DNA from 4 places in the Paenibacillus sp. W2I17 genome. Region 1 is predicted to be linked to each of the others. Evidence: riboswitches for the same ligand, from Rfam matches in the RefSeq annotation. Region 1 holds a riboswitch; each other region holds the start of a gene.

Region 1 (4,216 bases):
TAAGCCGACTTTTGCAGCATCATATAATAACCAATACCCTTGTCTGCACCAATCCATTCGGCGATGATGGCACCCATCACGCTATAGGTAGCGGCGATTTTGACACCGGAGAACACGGATGGCAGCGCATGGGGAAGCTCCAGCTTCCAGAAAATCTGATGACGTTTCGCACCAGCCATGCGCATATAGTTCATCATCGCTGCATCTGTACGGGTCAAGCCGTCCATAGCCGCCACTGCAACGGGGAAGAAACAGACCAGGATGATGGTAATCAGCTTGGGCAACAGCCCGAATCCGAACCAGATTAACAGGAGCGGCGCGAGCGCGATAGTTGGGATATTTTGACTAAGAATAAGTAGAGGGTACAGGGCCGACTTGAGAAAAGGAACCAAATGCAGCACCATTGCAATCAGTAATCCAACCGCTGTTCCAGCCGCGAATCCAATCAGCGTTAACTGAATGGTTGCGGAAGCGTGCATACCAAGTCGTTCGGCCTGGGTTGCCGCTTCGCGGGCGATGTCGGATGGTGCAGGCAGCATCCATTTCTCAATATGGAAGAGGGAGACGGCTCCCTGCCATATCGCTATAAAGAGAATAACCGCCACAATGGGCGGCCATACACTTTTGAAATAGGCAGGCATTAGCGATACTTCTCCGTCAGGGTATCCATGCTGAAGCCAGTAGGGCTATGGGCGATTTTGATCTGGGAGATGATGCTTGGGCTGCCAGCCTCCACAAGTACCTCGTGCATTTTACGTACAACTTCCAGCAGTTCCTCCAGTTCACCTTCCATCGTGGTGTCGAGCGCGTTCACCTGATATTTCAGGCCGGATTGCTGAATAACTTCAATGGCGCGATCAACGTAAGGATAAGAGTTCTCGCCATTTGGCGTTTTCGGAATAACCTGAATGCTAAGTAATGTGCTTGCCATGAGAGATCACGGCTCCTTTCGTGATATATAAAATGAACTAATGACTGTTACACTTGCCACTTCGATGACAGAATAACCTTCCAATCGCTGTTATCCCCAGATTTTTTTGATTCCCTTTCTCTAAAGGGAAAATCCGGTGATAAAGGCGACCGCTTCGCTTTTTCACGTTATTTCTGTCCTCTCCGTCCTCGTGTAAATATTAAGTTCGTTTTATATGAGAAATTTTATTGGGGTAAGAACTCGTTTGTATATGCCTTGCTCACATCGATCTGTTCATCAAGCAGTTTTTTGCTAAACATCCAGTCGGTGTAGTTCTGCCACACTTCCTGTTTTTGCTCACCCCAACGCGGGGCGTCATCCGTGTATTTTGGACTGAGCCACTTCTGGCTTGCCAGTACGAGGTCTTTATCCAGATCCGGTACGGCCTTGATCAGAATGTTCGCTGCGTCTTCGGGATGATCAATTGCGTATTGATACCCTTCGGAGGTGGCTTTCAGGAATGCTTTCACCAACTCGGGGTCGTTTTGGATCGTCTGCTCGTTGGTTACGAGGACAGGCGTGTAATAATCCAGTGCATCTGAATAATCCTTCACATATAACATGTCGATTGGTTCCCCGCGCAGTTCGGCTTCAATACCCGTCCATGCGTAGAAAATCCATGCAAAATCAATGTCCCGTTTTACTGCGGTGAAAAAGTCGGCGTCACCCATATTAATGTTTTTCACTTTCGATACATCGGCTCCGTCGCCTTCCATAATGGATTGCATCACGGCTTCTTCGACTGGGGAACCCCAACCGCCATAGGTTTTACCTTCAAAATCTTTCGGTGATTTGATATTCCGATCTGCCGGAGCAGCGAACCCGGATGTATTATGCTGAATAACTGCTGCAATGGAGACGAGAGGAACACCCTGTGTGCGGGCTTGAGTTACACTCTCCTGATAACTTACGCCAAACGGTACTTCATTGGAGGCGACCATCGTATCTGCGCCACCGGCGCCTGGTTGTACAATCTCCACGTTCAAGCCTTCGGCCTTATAAAAACCTTGATCTACAGCCGCATACAGGCCGGTATGATTCGTATTTGGTGTCCAGTCGAGCACCACTTTAATATCTTTCAGGGCGGCAGTGTCACCTTCGTTGCTGCTTTCCGTATTTGTGTTGCCGTTCTGCCCAGCTGGGGCAGCTTCTTTGCCACCACATGCGGCTACAGTCACCATAAGCACGCATAAGAGCAACAATCCCATCGTTTTACGCCATTTCATCTGTGGTTCTCTCCTTCGGTATGTCCGGCCAATTGGCACGGGGTACTCCTTGGCTTCATATCAAATCATCTTGCATAAATCGACAGATTTATACCAGTTGAGATCTGGATAACGTCACTTTTTTTAGCTCTCTGGCTATATAAAAGAACATTAAAAAAGCGTCCCGTATTCCGGGACGCGTGCAGGCGTTAGAGAGGTGGCGTTCAGCCATAGGGCTGTGCCATTTCGATATACTCCGATTCCTACGCTGGCATGATCCAGATCAGGTCTAAGGGTTAGTATCTTGGTGGGATACACTCTCAGCCGGCCAATTCCGACTCCCCTGGGAAACTATGAAGTTACGGGCATTACTAGGTGTAATTATAGGCCAGCGGGTGGAACGTGTCCAGTCAGGAACTGGATGGGGACACGTATGAATTAATCAAGAAGGCCATTATACATATGTGTATCAGCCTGTTTAGATGTGTTATTTTCAATAATTATCGTGGCGAATCATATAAGGAAATCTGGCTGAGTGCAAAAGCATCGGATTTTGGGGCATAACCTACCTGTTTCTGAGTGGTTTCCAGATTCAATCGTTTAAACCGATTATTCGAGATCCCATGCAGTATGGTGAAAGGCTCCAGATTGGTAGCTGTAATGGCTTTGAACATCAAATCACACAAGTCAGCCGGACTAATATACGCGCTCATATCCCTTGCTTCCAGCGCTGGTCCGTCCGGTTGAAAATCATCATATGCACCTATACGTATTGCTACACTTTGTAAACCTTCGGTATACGCAAAATAGGAAGCGAGCGATTCTCCAAAACATTTGCTAACCCCGTACAAATTCCGTGGGCGTGTTGGCATGTCCGGATAGACTTGAGCATCAATGGGATACCCCTCAATCGTCTGTGCACTGCTCGCCAGAATGACTCTTTGCACACCTTGGTCCTTAGCTGCACGGAATACATTAAATGTACCTTTGATATTGATGTCCAACAACGATTCAAAGAATCCGGCATTCGGGGAAGGGTCTCCCGCCAGATGTACTACCACATCCATGCCTTCGCAAGCATGCTGACAGGCTTCAGGGTCTGTCACATCCAGTGTCATGATCTCATGGTCGGTTTCTTGATACGTATGCAGTCTGTCGATATTCAAATCTGTTAGTCGCAGGTGATATGCTTCTGACAAGTGTTGGGACAAGTCCCTTCCAATTTTCCCGGCTGCGCCGGTAATTAAAATGTTCATGAAATCAACTCCAATTCTTAGCGCTGGAAGAACTCAATCCATTCCTTTTCAGGTCCATAGATGAAGAAATAGCGGTAACCGTTAGGCAGTGTAATAATCTCTCCATCAATAAATTCGGCCTCGGTGGCTTGGATGCGTTTGTACTCAGAATCAAGATCGTCCACGTGGATCGCAAAATGGTGTACCGTACCTTCGGAAGGCAGCTTGTCGCTGTATCCTTGAATTAACTCAATCTCAGTCTCATTACTTCCATTGAAGCCAAGGAAGGCGAGCTGAATGACGCCGTTGGTATGGGTTACCCGGTCTTTCAATTCAAGACCAACAATCTCCGTATAGAAACGCAGCGTGGTCTCCAGATCACGCACAGCAATGCCGACGTGGTCAATGCGTTTTTGAAAACTCATAATCCAAATCCTCCTTATACCATGAATCTTTCTACCATTTTAAGGGATATCATAGGGCTGTACTACATGGTTGTCAAATCCGGTTTTAATTTGGGAAAATCATAATTGTTCACAGAATGTTCACTTATGTGGAGGGTTTCCTCATCTCTATAATTACGAAGGTAAACAGAGAGGATGAGAGAATTGCCAACAAGCAAGAAGGAACAAATTATTTTCGGATTAATGATGTGCACAGGAATGGTCTTGATCATGATGTTCTTCAATCTATGGCACAGTGGGTTACTCGGTAAGATGTCCCCGCTTGAGATACTGCTTCAATTCATAGTATGTTTTGTCATCGCGTTTCTGGTGGAGTCTTTCATCGTTGGACCTATAGCGAGA
Region 2 (4,216 bases), 520 kb from region 1:
ATCTGAGAGTTGTGGTTTGGATGTTTGACTCGTTAGATCTTGATTGTCCCAACCAAAGGCTCTAACAAAAAATACAGCCAACTCTTCTCTTGTCACATTTTTATTAGGCGAGAAGCTATCTTTGGAGGTACCTTGAGCAATTCCAGATTTGACAAGTGCACCTACATATCCGGCATACCACTGATCTTCCTTTACATCTCTGAATTGACTTGCTTCGACATTATCAGGCTTTAAATTAAGCGCACCGACCATAATTTTTGCTAATTGAGCTCGTGTTACCGAATCGGAAGGTTTAAATGTCCCATCAGTAAATCCTGTGAGTATTCCTTGTTCTACTAATTTGGTTATTTCTGTTTTGGCATACGAATTATCAATATCAGTAAAAGAAGTTTTAGATGTAGCCACTTCTGCCGATACAGATAAATTGATAGATAACATAGAAACAATCAGAGACGTAGAAAGCATTAACGATAGTTTGTGATTAAACTTTTTCCATTTTGAATTCAAAACTAAAACACACTCCTCAGTAGGCTTCTGGTTGGTAAATCCACTAATATATGAATCTTTAGAACTAATACACCTCCTAATCAATAGGATAATAATACCATGCAAATTCATAAAAACAAGATTAATAAACTATGATTTTACAAAAAAGTTGTTATCCTGAATTGATTTCAATTCTTATTATCTAAATAATTTCGCAATAAAGACAAAACGAACCTACCGAAACAAATATTTTCGGTAGGTTCGTTTTTAAGTAAATTTATATATTCTAGGCTCCAAATCTCTGACGATAACCGCACTTTCGACACAACTCTTCCACAGCTTCGCGCTTGGAGAAGCCATATACCAGATTGTTCGCTCGCTCACCCTCAATAATCTCCGAGAATGACTTCTCGTGCACGTTACCCAGGTTAATCACACCCTCGCCATCGAGACAGCATGGAACCACCGTTCCATCTACAAGCACAGCTGCCTGACTACGCAATGCATGGCAGAAGCCTTTGCCGTCATCTTCAGGTGCATCCAGACTTGGCCACTGGAACTCATGGTCCTGATTCAGGTATACATTCGGGGCAATTTTGACCCCGCTGCCTGGAACTACTTTTTCCTCAATGCGGAAATCCAGATTGAACTCACGTTCCAATACTTCAAGGGTCTCCCGATTTCGATTCATCTGAGCATTTGTGAAGTTATCCTGCGTCAGATTCCAAAGTCGGAATGAGATGATGACATTGTGCTTAACGGCCTCGTGTACAAAGGACAAAATATGACGCAGGTATCCGTCACGGTCTGTTGAACCTTCATGCCCATCGAAGCTGTGCAGGGAGAAATTCATCTGCCGCAGCGCCGGTTTGCCAAGCAATTTATGCTGAGTCTTGGGCAATAGTGTACCATTCGTTGTAATGTTCACCTTGAGTCCCTTCTCATGTGCGGAATCGAGCAACAGATCTATTTTGGGATGCAACAAGGGTTCGCCTTTGACATGTAGATAAATATGATTGGTGTGTGGTTTAACTTGTTCCAGTATATTGTTGAAGACTTCAGGGTCAATGAATCCTTTGGCACGCTGCGTCTGAGGACAGAAGCTGCACGCCAGATTACAGATACTTGTGATCTCAATATATACTTTTTTGAACGTTTTCAACTCGGGTCCCCATTCTGCCTAGGAGGGAGAACAATCCCACCTGCATTTTGTGATCCGGCCTATACGGGCCATCCCTATTATATCGGGTTCATGAGCCGAGGTAAATTGTTCAGTTGTTCGGGTCTAACTCCAAGTTCATCTCAAGAATTCTATTATACTGCCTCTTTACAGTTCAGGTTCGAGTGATATATGCTGAACACATAACTGCATATCTTGAACTTTTGCACTAGGGGAGCCTTGCGGCTGAGACGAATATGACTATTCGGACCCTTTGAACCTGATCTGGATCATACCAGCGGAGGGAAGTGGAGCGGCCTTTTAGTAAGCGGAATTCTTTCATGTATATGTGAAGATAAATTGCGGATCTAACTTACAGACCCACTCATTTCTCCGGAAATGGGTGGGTCTTTTTTTGTTCCTTTTGCAGAGTATAGGATGCCATTGTTATTGCAGCAGTCTGACATCAAGGGGGTGAGGATCAGATGAATAACCATGTAACCATTCACAACATAAGCTTTGCTTTTCCCGAAAAAAGGGATTTCCCCGTGCTCTCCAATGTGTCGCTTCAGGTTCAACAAGGAGAATTTGTCTCGCTCATCGGCTCCAGCGGATCAGGTAAAAGCACGCTCTTCAAGCTGCTCGCAGGCTTGCATGAGCCAACCGTTGGCACCATCGATATAGCTGATGTACCGCAAGGGCAACGGCTCGGACGAGTCGCTTATATGCCGCAGAAAGATCTGCTGTTATCCTGGCGAACCGTCATGGAGAACTGCATGCTGCCTGCCGAGTTGGCACCAGGCCGACAGGACAAGGACAAGTTACGGGCCAACATCCTAGCTGGGTTGGCAAGGTTCGGCCTGTCGGGTTATGAACAGGCCTATCCAGATGAGTTATCCGGCGGAATGCGACAGCGGGTGGCATTGCTACGTACCTTGCTTACAGGCGGGCAGCTCATGTTGCTGGATGAACCCTTCGGTGCACTCGACGCCTTAACCAAACGAGAAATGCATCGCTGGTTGCTGGAGCTGTGGGAGGACTTTGGACAAACCGTGCTGTTCATTACCCATGACATCGAGGAAGCCCTGCTGTTAAGTGACCGTATCATTCTGTTAACTCCAGGGGGGCAAGGTCAGCAGTTGCGGGAGATAACGGTTCCTTTACCACACCCAAGGCATTCGGACATGATCTACGAACCGGCTCTCGTGCAGATGAGGCAACAACTGGAGGAACAATTACATGCAAAATGATAGAGCTGAGGTTAGCGTTTGGACGTGGTGTTCAAAGTGGCTCTCGAGGTCGTTTTCCCAATATGGTCTGTTTATTCTGCTCATGTTCTTATTACTGGCGATCTGGGAAGTGATTGTGCGTATGGGATGGGTGCCCTCCTTCATCATTCCTGCACCCACGGCTATCGCAAGCTCACTGGTTGAGCATCGTCATCTGCTGCTGACCATACATCTGCCTGCTACCTTCATGGAGGTTGCTGTTGGTTTTGGCTTGTCCATAGTGACTGGAATTACGCTGGCAACAGGCATGCATATGAACCGGTCGATTGAAAAGGCCTTGTATCCCTTCATCGTAATCAGTCAGACCATCCCGCTGATTGCCTTGTCCCCCGTATTTATCCTGTGGTTTGGTTACACGTTGTGGAGCAAAGTCGCCGTGGTGTTCCTAATCGCGTTCTTCCCCATTGTGGTCAGTACCTACGATGGACTCCGCCAAGGCGATCCGGAGCAGCGTGAACTGCTGCTCACCATGGGCGCCAGCAAGTGGGATATTTTTTGCAAACTCCAGGTTCCGCTGGCACTTCCCTCTTTTTTCTCGGGGTTAAAGATGTCTGTGGTGTACTGCGTGGTTGGTGCAACGATTGGGGAATGGCTTGGTGGCAGCAAAGGTCTCGGATACTTCAGCCGTCGTATGTCCAGCAACATGAACACGGATGCCATGTTTGCAGCTATTGTGCTGTTATCCCTGCTGGGGATCGTTTTGTTTGCACTGATTGCCTGGCTGGAGAAACGGTTTAGCATACGGCGGCATGGACATGGAGGCAAAAGAAAAGTTGGATAATACTTAGACAGAAATTAGATGTAAATACAAATCAAAACGATGAAATGAGGAACTTCATTTATGAATAACAAAGGTATCTACTCCCTGCTTCCCATCATGCTCATTAGCCTTTTGCTGATCGTCAGTGGATGCAGCACCACGAATACCAGCAATAACACGCCAACAACAGACTCTGCAACTAATGCACAGCAAACAGATCCGTCTGCAACCAAACCAACATCAGACGCCAAAGATAAACTGTCCATCATGCTCGACTGGTACCCGAATGCAGTACACTCCTTCATCTATGTTGCTCAAGAAAAAGGGTACTTCGCAGACCAAGGTCTGGATGTCGAAATTCAGATGCCTGCCGATACCAATGATTCACTCAAACTTGTTGCTGCCGGTAAAATTGATCTGGCCTTAAGCTACCAGCCCCAAATTTTGCTCGCTCGTGGTGAGAACATTCCTGTACGTTCCATTGCTGCTGTTGTTCGCCACCCGCTTGTGCATCTGTTGACC
Region 3 (4,216 bases), 3.6 Mb from region 1:
AACGTATCCAGGAAATGCTTCTGATTACGTTCCTCCAGATTCAGACGACGAACAGCAAAGGTTAAAACTTCCGTTTCAGATGCTTCCACAGCCTGACTTTGCACTTCCAGATCCGTAAACTTGCCTGTTCCGAGCAACAATCTGGACTCAAACGTATATTTACCAATGTTCAACATCATCAACCGCCTCCTACAAAATGTACAATCTCAATTCGATCGCCTTCTCTTAATGCCGTTGACTCATGATACTCACGCGTTAAGATATGCTTGTTCAGCTCAACAACTACAGTCTTGACTTGCAGGTCAAAAGATTGGAGCAATTTATCCACACGATTCAATCTGTCTTCAATCTCCATCCGTTGACCATTAACGATGATATTCACTGCACCACTCCCTTTCTGTTCAATCGCTCAGGGCTCAGCGCCTCAATTCCGAGTTCTTCTGAGCTTTTGCCAGCGAGCAACTCAGCGATAAGCCTGCTTGTTATCGCACTAAGCAAGATACCGTTGCGGTAATGTCCAAAGGCGGCGAACAGGCCCGGTATACTCTTGCAAGCACCTATATAAGGCAGTCCATCTGGAGTTGCCGGTCTTACGCCTGCCCACGCTCGTATAAATTGTGCTTCTTTCATCCCAGGCACCCAGTGGGTAGCCGCTGTTAGCAGCTTCTGAACACCCTTTACAGAAACGTTCAGATCCGTTCTGCCTGGCAAACTGGTTGCCCCGAGCCAAACTTCGCCATTGGCTTTGGGAACAATATAGATATCCTCTGCATACACCGTTCTGTCAGGTCTGTACCCTGCATGTTCATCTGAGAACTGAACGGCGGCTATTTCACCTTTTACCGACCACACAGGCAAGCTCAGATTTACATGTCTCATCAACTCTTCACTCTGTAATCCAGCCGCTATAATGACATGTTTGCATTTCATCTCACCGATCGATGTGGTGATCCCCTGCACGCCGTGTTCGTTTGCTTGCACACGTATATCCTGTATGTCCTCCATAACCCGTGCTCCCAATGCTTGAGCGGATTCAGCATATGCCTTCGTTAGACGGACTGGAAGAATTTCACTCTCGTAAGGTCTGTAATAGGCTCCATACGTATCTCTGTTAAGCCATGATGCCTCATGTTGTACAACGGAACTATCCCACCACACCTCATCAGCAGAAGCAGACAAAGCAGACTTCCGATTGTCCTTATAACTACTTAATTCACTGTATGAACGAAAAGGAGTTAGGAATCCCTGGCGTTGCAGACCAACCTCTACCTTGCTGAGTGTAGCCATTAGTACCTTTTGCTCATGAAGTAACTGCCTGCTCTGCCTGGCGAGCTTAGCCATCAAAGGATGAGCAAAATCCTCACTATCTGCCGCCAGCATTCCAGCCGCTGCGCAAGAAGTGCCTCCTGCAATCGCCGAACGCTCTACCAACAGTACATCCTGTCCAAGGGAAGCAAGCTCATACGCAATGGCACATCCAACAACGCCTCCGCCTACAATAATCGTTTCTGCATGAATCTTATCCGGTCTATCAGTAATGATTTTTTTCATCCTCTCATCTCCTTGATTCAGCGGCTCAGACTTTTTGTAGCAACGATAGCCTGCCTTAATAATGCAGCCGACCGATCCGGGGAATCGCTCGCCCATACATTCGAGATCACAGCGGCTCCCTGTGCGCCTGCGGAGCGAATCGCATGAATGTTTCCCGGCTCAATGCCCCCGATCGCAATGACAGGAATGGAGACACCAGAGCACACTTCAGCCAGAGCATATAATCCTCTTGGTTCAAGATCAGGCTTACTGTTGGTTGAGTAGACATGCCCGAAGAAAAGGTAATCGGCTCCCCGTTCTTCAGCGATTTTTGCCTCATCGATTGAATGAACAGATACACCCAGACGAAGTCGCTGCACATTGCTTCTAACAGCAGGGTTATAGTTACGTATCGCATCTTGCCCCCAATGTACACCGCCATAGATGTCATTCTGTGGTGGCAGTTCTGAACCATTGATAACGATGCGACAAGATGGAACGCCAACGCTACGCAGACTTTCAGCCCAACCGATCTTGTCTTGCCATGAGAGTTGTTTCTCTCGTATATGGATGTAGTTCACCCATGGCCAAACGTCCTTTGCAGCTTTTACAAAAGATCCTTGATCCCCCGTACCCGTAGATACAACATGCAATTCAAATGATTCGTGAACATGTTCATGAGAAATTACCGTACTGTTCATCTCCTTCCAGGCGTGAATGCTATGAAAACACAAAAAAGCCACTCCCGTAGGGGAGTGGCTGCGTATTAATTATAGGACCAGATGACTGACTGATACATACAGTTCATTTCGTGCAATAAAGCTATAGACCTTATAGCCATAACGTTATACACGCAACTGCATGTTTCAATTCGTTAAGCAGACGGTTGAAATCCTTTTCAGTTGCCGTTTGCTCACGTCATTCACTGAAACGCGCTCGCCACTTCCCTACGCTGGTATGATCCAGATCAGGTGCAAAGGGTCCAGAATCGCATTCTTCCATCTCAGCCGCATCGTGCGGCCCCCCTAGTGTTCATATGAAGTTGTAGCCTATATTACCATAGACGGATTTTTTTGTCACCGTCATTTCTGTTAAACATTGTCTTGAATCGTCTAGTTTTTCTCAGACCATTCTTCGACATTCCATGTTTTGGTAACCCAACCCTCGTAGAAATCAGGTTCATGAGATACAAGTAACACCGTTCCCTTGAATTCTTGCAAAGCACGCTGCAACTCCGCTTTGGCTGTGACATCGAGATGGTTTGTCGGCTCATCGAATAAAATCCAGTTGCTTTCACGCATCAAGAGTTTGCATAAACGAACCTTGGCTTGCTCTCCACCACTCAGCATGTTAAGCGGACGGGTAATGTGCTCATTTTTCAACCCGCAGCGTGCCAGATGACCCCGGACCTCATTCTGGGTCAAATGTGAAAACTCATTCCAGACATCCTCAATCGGCGTGATATTTCCAGCACGGACTTCCTGCTCAAAATAGGCCGTTTCGAGATAATCTCCCAAGAAAGTCTTTCCACTGAGTGGAGATATTTTTCCCAGGATGGTTTTCAACAGCGTCGATTTACCCACACCATTACAACCTACGATGGCAATTTTCTCACCACGTTCAATTGTCATTGTCATCTTAGGCAGCAAAGGATACGTATATCCAATTTCAAAATCAATGCCCTCAAAGACCGTTTTGCTGCTCGCACGGGCATCCTTGAATTTGAACGTTGGTTTAGCTGCTTCATCTGGACGATCAATACGTTCAATTCTGTCCAGCTGTTTCTCCCGGCTCTTCGCTCGACCTGAAGTTGAAGCACGTGCCTTGTTACGCTGAATGAAATCTTCCTGCTTCTTGATGTACTCTTGCTGCTTCTCGTATGCATCAATATGCTGGGCTTTATTCATATCAGCCATCTCGAGGAACTTGTTATAGTTCGCTGCATATCTCGTTAATTTGGCAAATTCCAAATGATAAATGACATTTACGACTTCATTCATGAATTCCGTGTCATGGGAGATTAAGAGAAACGCGTGTGGGTAGTCCTTCAGGTAACGTGACAGCCATTCAATGTGCTCTACATCCAGATAGTTGGTCGGCTCATCCAGTAAAAGAGCTGTAGGTTTCTCGAGCAGAAGCTTGGCAAGAAGCACCTTGGTACGTTGTCCACCACTTAGAGCTGCGACATCTCGATCCAGACCAATTGCGGATAAACCAAGACCATTGGCCATCTCTTCCACTTTTACGTCAATCAGATAAAAATCGCCCTGTTCCAGTTGTTCCTGAATATCGCCCATCTCTTCCAGCAACTGCTCCAGCTTATCTGGATCTGCATCTGCCATCTGGTCCGTAATATTCATCATTTCTTTTTCCAATTCAAGCAACGGAAGGAATGCATCCTTAAGCACGTCACGAATGGTTTTGCCTGGCGTAAGCTTCGTGTGCTGATCCAGATATCCATAACGGACCTTAGGTGTCCATTCCACTTTTCCACTATCTTTAAGCAATTTACCGGTAAGGATGTTCATTAATGTGGATTTACCCACACCATTGGCACCAACAAGTCCTACGCGCTCTCCGGCAAGTAAACGAAACGATACATTTTTAAATAACGTGCGATCTCCAAAATTGTGACTTACGTTCTCTACTGACAATAAACTCATAAGATGAGGTTGCTCCTATCTAT
Region 4 (4,216 bases), 290 kb from region 1:
GGGACATTTGAGTTGATTATGCGTGGAGATCAGCAAGGGTATCTCGAAGCGGTACGTGAAGGATTACAGCAGATTGCTGAGCAGTATCCGGGTAAAGCGGTAGTGGCAGCCCAACTGTCTATGGCTCCCGCCGCTGCACAGGTTACAATAGATCGCGGTATTCCAATCCATAGCCCGCTGGCATTGCTTGCGGCGTATTTGGAGAAGAATTTTGGCCTGGCTCGAGAGTAGAGGCTGATTCGGAGTGAAATAACAGGTTCTGTCTGAACTATGCAACTATGAACTCACTTACTTAGTAACACCACAAATTAACGAGGTGAACTAATATGCGTTTCCTCTATATTGTTTTACTGTTTATAGTAGGTTTTTCCTGCTCCGCATTTCTATACGGAGGAGCACCAAAACTCAGTGACGCTCTTTTATTCGTTATCGCAGGAATTCTGTATAAAATATGGACCACACACAGTCACAAAGCTAATTCTGATAAAGGCTGAGTACGGTTAAGAATACATACATGACATAACACTAAAAAAAGCCGTTCTTCTCTGCAATGACAGAGAGAAACGGCTTTATCTCTATTTCAGACTGCCCAGCTTGCGCTGTACCGGCGCCTAGGAACGTGTCCGATATTCCTCGGCCTTTTCCTGCATGCCCGCTGCTACAGCCTCATTCTCGGACAATCCTTTATCCGCGGCAAAGGCACGAATGTCCTGCGTGATGCGCATGCTACAGAACTTTGGTCCGCACATGGAGCAGAAATGAGCTTCTTTGGCCCCTTCTGCCGGCAGTGTCTCATCATGGTAGGACAGCGCACGTTCAGGGTCCAGTGACAGGTTAAACTGGTCACGCCAGCGGAATTCGAAGCGCGCTTTGGACAATGCATCATCCCGGCGCTGGGCACGTGGATGGCCTTTTGCCAGATCGGCGGCATGAGCTGCGATCTTGTAGGCGATGACCCCTTCCCGCACATCATCCTTGTTGGGCAGGCCCAAATGTTCTTTTGGCGTAACATAACAGAGCATGGACGTGCCAAACCAGCCGATCATGGCCGCACCAATGGCGGATGTGATGTGGTCGTAACCCGGGGCAATGTCGGTCGTCAGCGGCCCCAGCGTATAGAACGGTGCCTCTTTACATATCTCCATCTGCAGATCCACATTCTCCTTGATCTTATGCATCGGCACATGACCCGGGCCTTCAATCATCACCTGCACATCATGCTTCCATGCGATCTGCGTCAGTTCCCCAAGCGTAGCCAGTTCCGCCATCTGTGCTTCATCATTCGCATCATAGATACTGCCAGGACGAAGTCCATCTCCCAGCGAAAACGCTACATCATACCTTTTCATAATCTCGCAGATTTCTTCAAAATGGGTGTACAAAAAATTCTCTTGATGATGCGCCAGGCACCATGCTGCCATAATGGACCCGCCCCGGGACACAATACCTGTCATTCGCTTGGCGGTCATGGGGATATAACGCAGCAGCACACCTGCATGAATCGTAAAGTAGTCCACGCCCTGCTCTGCCTGCTCAATGAGCGTATCACGGTACAACTCCCAGGTCAGCGCTTCCGCTTCGCCATTCACCTTCTCCAGCGCCTGATACAGCGGCACCGTACCAATCGGCACAGGTGAATTGCGGATAATCCACTCCCGGGTGGTATGAATGTTTTTGCCTGTGGACAGATCCATCACCGTATCCGATCCCCAGCGTACCGCCCAGGTCATCTTCTCCACCTCTTCCTCGATGGAAGAGGATACGGCAGAATTCCCTATGTTGGCATTGATCTTCACATGAAAATGACGACCGATCAACATCGGCTCACTCTCCGGGTGATTGATGTTGGATGGCAGAATGGCCCGTCCACTCGCCAGCTCCTGCCGCACAAATTCCGGTTCCACACCTTCACGAATGGCGGCAAACTCCATCTCTGCCGTAATGACTCCCTGTCTCGCGTAGTGCATCTGGGTCACACAGCGTCCTGGCTGTGCCCGCAAGGGTTTGCCACGTAATCCGGGGTACTCTTCGGCGCCAGCTCTCTTCCCTCCGGGCTTCAGTCCATTATCCTCCGGTTTAACCGTACGGCCCTGATAAGCTTCCACATCGCCGCGCTCTGTGATCCAGCGAGTGCGCAGGGCTGGCAAACCTGCGCGGATATCCGCATGAAATGCGGGATCGGTCATCGGGCCGCTCGTATCGTAGACACGCAGCGGTTCGTTATGCTCCACCCCTTGGGGAGTATTCGTGTCATGAAGGGCTATCTCACGCTCCGGTACAGCAATGTCCGGCCGTGAGCCCTGAATGTAGACTTTGCGGCTGCCCGGAAAGGGCTGAACCCGTCCGGCCGCCCCTGTTTCCTTTTCCACCTGCCGATCGTTATGTTCCTGTTCCCTCGCTTGTTGTCCCGTTTGATTTCCTGTACTCATGTTCGCTTGTCTCCTCCTCAGTGTTCGTTCGCTTGTTTGGTTGGGATCGTCATTAGCTCACTTACGTACCTGTCCCAAATCATGCACAATGCAGAGAAGAAAGAGCGATCCTACCTCAGACCAGGGAGACACTTTTCATGTACAGTTCACAACAGACCGGAAGGCAGCACAGATCATGGATCTATGGTGACTTCCCTCATCATCCAAGCCCACTTTCGCAGGTATTGAAAAAGAAGTCGATGGAGTATGTGCTATATCGCCTGTTCCCTGTATATAAAAAAGCCGGTCCCCGAAGGAACCGACTTTTAATGTCCATCACCAATAATGCACCTTTATGAAACTCCTTAACGGAGCCCTACAAGGGTCACATTATGTGGTGGTTGTGGTCATATCGCCGATTACTTCCCTACGCTGGTATGATCCAGATCAGGTGCAAAGGGTCCGGAATCTCATGCGATTCCGTCTCAGTCCGGACAGTTCGGACTCCCCCAGTAACGTTAACAAGTTGCGGCACACACATGCCGCCGTTCATATTCAATGAAGCTGGCCCCGCTGGGCCGTCCATTACAGAGTAGCGCAACCGGAACATAAAAACAACCTTTATATTCCAGAACACCAACTCAATTGGAGAAAAAACTTACATCAACATCAGGATAACATCAGCCCCATTTGCGTAGCAGCATCCTTCAACACAGGTGCGTATTCATGCAATGTCTCCTGCGAGAGTCGACTGACAGGTCCTGAGACCGAGAGCGCAGCTGCAATATTGCCTCTGCGATCCATAATCGGTACAGATACCGCGGCAGCTCCCGGCTCACGTTCCTCATAACTCGTCGCATATCCGTTATCCCGGATATCTCCCATTTGCGCCAAATACACTGCCGGATCAATAAACACCGGCCATTCAGGCCCGTTCATCAGTTCCTCACGATCCTCGTCCGTGGCAAACGCCATCAAAACTTTGCTGGAAGCGCCCACAGACAGCGGGAGTCTAACACCAACGGGAGCGACTCGGCGAATCGCCTGATCACTTTGCACAGCCTGAATCCGTATCCGTTCACTGCCATCACGCAGGTACAGACTCACGGTCTCCCCCAATCGATCTCTCAGTCGCTCCATCGCAGGCAGCAGCAGAATAGCGGGATCATCACTGCGGGACATATGAGCCGACAGCTCCCAGATTCGGATGCCAAGTCGGTACTTCTCTGTTGCTGCATCGCGGATCACGAACCCTCGATCCTCCAGCGTAGCCATCAAACGGTGCACTGTACTTTTGTGCAGGCCAATCTGGCTGGCAATTTCGGTGAGTCCCAGATCACTGCGTGTGGTAAAACATAATAATATATCCAGCGCCCGTTCCACAGCCCGGACGGTTAACTTGCGATCTTCCATGGCATAATGCCCTCCTCATGTTTCATCACATGAAACTTGGTTACATAAATTATATGAGAAACGGTCTCATCTGTAAACCAAAAAGAGCCAAAATCAAAATAGGCCAACGTGTAAATTTTTCCTTTTTATAAGACTTAATCCCCTGTAATTTACACACTAAGGTAATGTTACCCATATATCTTAAGAACTATATAACAATTGCGTAACAAATGCCCTCAATCAATTGACTTTGACTATACGGGAACATACGATAAAGATATATTACATTAAGATATCGCTCTGAAGCAGGCTCTGAAATCGACGCAATTCTCTTTTCATGTCGTTGTTATCTTCAACTGAACTTCAAAGGAGGGGCATTCATGTATCCAACATCCCAGAGCGAAGCCCCGCTGCAA

The links. A riboswitch is a leader RNA that binds a small molecule or an ion and turns the genes downstream of it on or off. The one in region 1 is predicted to bind thiamine pyrophosphate.
Region 2: it holds a riboswitch for thiamine pyrophosphate, as region 1 does, so the genes downstream of both, QF041_RS15965 (ABC transporter ATP-binding protein) here and QF041_RS18375 (ABC transporter substrate-binding protein) in region 1, are expected to answer to the same signal.
Region 3: it holds a riboswitch for thiamine pyrophosphate, as region 1 does, so the genes downstream of both, QF041_RS02385 (thiamine phosphate synthase) here and QF041_RS18375 (ABC transporter substrate-binding protein) in region 1, are expected to answer to the same signal.
Region 4: it holds a riboswitch for thiamine pyrophosphate, as region 1 does, so the genes downstream of both, thiC (phosphomethylpyrimidine synthase ThiC) here and QF041_RS18375 (ABC transporter substrate-binding protein) in region 1, are expected to answer to the same signal.

Annotation. Positions count from the first base shown of each region.
Region 1 is NZ_JAUSXM010000001.1:4,119,236-4,123,451, reverse strand. Features, by position in the region: gene QF041_RS18385 (ABC transporter permease) at 1-641, opposite strand, end outside; gene QF041_RS18380 (thiamine-binding protein) at 641-931, opposite strand; gene QF041_RS18375 (ABC transporter substrate-binding protein) at 1,156-2,196, opposite strand; TPP riboswitch at 2,418-2,530, opposite strand; gene QF041_RS18370 (NAD-dependent epimerase/dehydratase family protein) at 2,676-3,431, opposite strand; gene QF041_RS18365 (VOC family protein) at 3,449-3,835, opposite strand; gene QF041_RS18360 (DUF2798 domain-containing protein) at 4,010-4,216, shown strand, end outside.
Region 2 is NZ_JAUSXM010000001.1:3,601,773-3,605,988, forward strand. Features, by position in the region: gene QF041_RS15955 (S-layer homology domain-containing protein) at 1-507, opposite strand, end outside; gene QF041_RS15960 (radical SAM/SPASM domain-containing protein) at 773-1,648, opposite strand; TPP riboswitch at 1,867-1,969, shown strand; gene QF041_RS15965 (ABC transporter ATP-binding protein) at 2,131-2,895, shown strand; gene QF041_RS15970 (ABC transporter permease) at 2,885-3,715, shown strand; gene QF041_RS15975 (ABC transporter substrate-binding protein) at 3,776-4,216, shown strand, end outside.
Region 3 is NZ_JAUSXM010000001.1:515,667-519,882, reverse strand. Features, by position in the region: gene QF041_RS02400 (thiazole synthase) at 1-176, opposite strand, end outside; gene thiS (sulfur carrier protein ThiS) at 179-382, opposite strand; gene thiO (glycine oxidase ThiO) at 379-1,551, opposite strand; gene QF041_RS02385 (thiamine phosphate synthase) at 1,569-2,264, opposite strand; TPP riboswitch at 2,458-2,567, opposite strand; gene QF041_RS02380 (ABC-F family ATP-binding cassette domain-containing protein) at 2,643-4,193, opposite strand.
Region 4 is NZ_JAUSXM010000001.1:3,831,372-3,835,587, forward strand. Features, by position in the region: gene QF041_RS16925 (hypothetical protein) at 1-231, shown strand, start outside; gene thiC (phosphomethylpyrimidine synthase ThiC) at 612-2,429, opposite strand; TPP riboswitch at 2,816-2,929, opposite strand; gene QF041_RS16935 (IclR family transcriptional regulator) at 3,078-3,821, opposite strand; gene QF041_RS16940 (alpha/beta hydrolase) at 4,181-4,216, shown strand, end outside.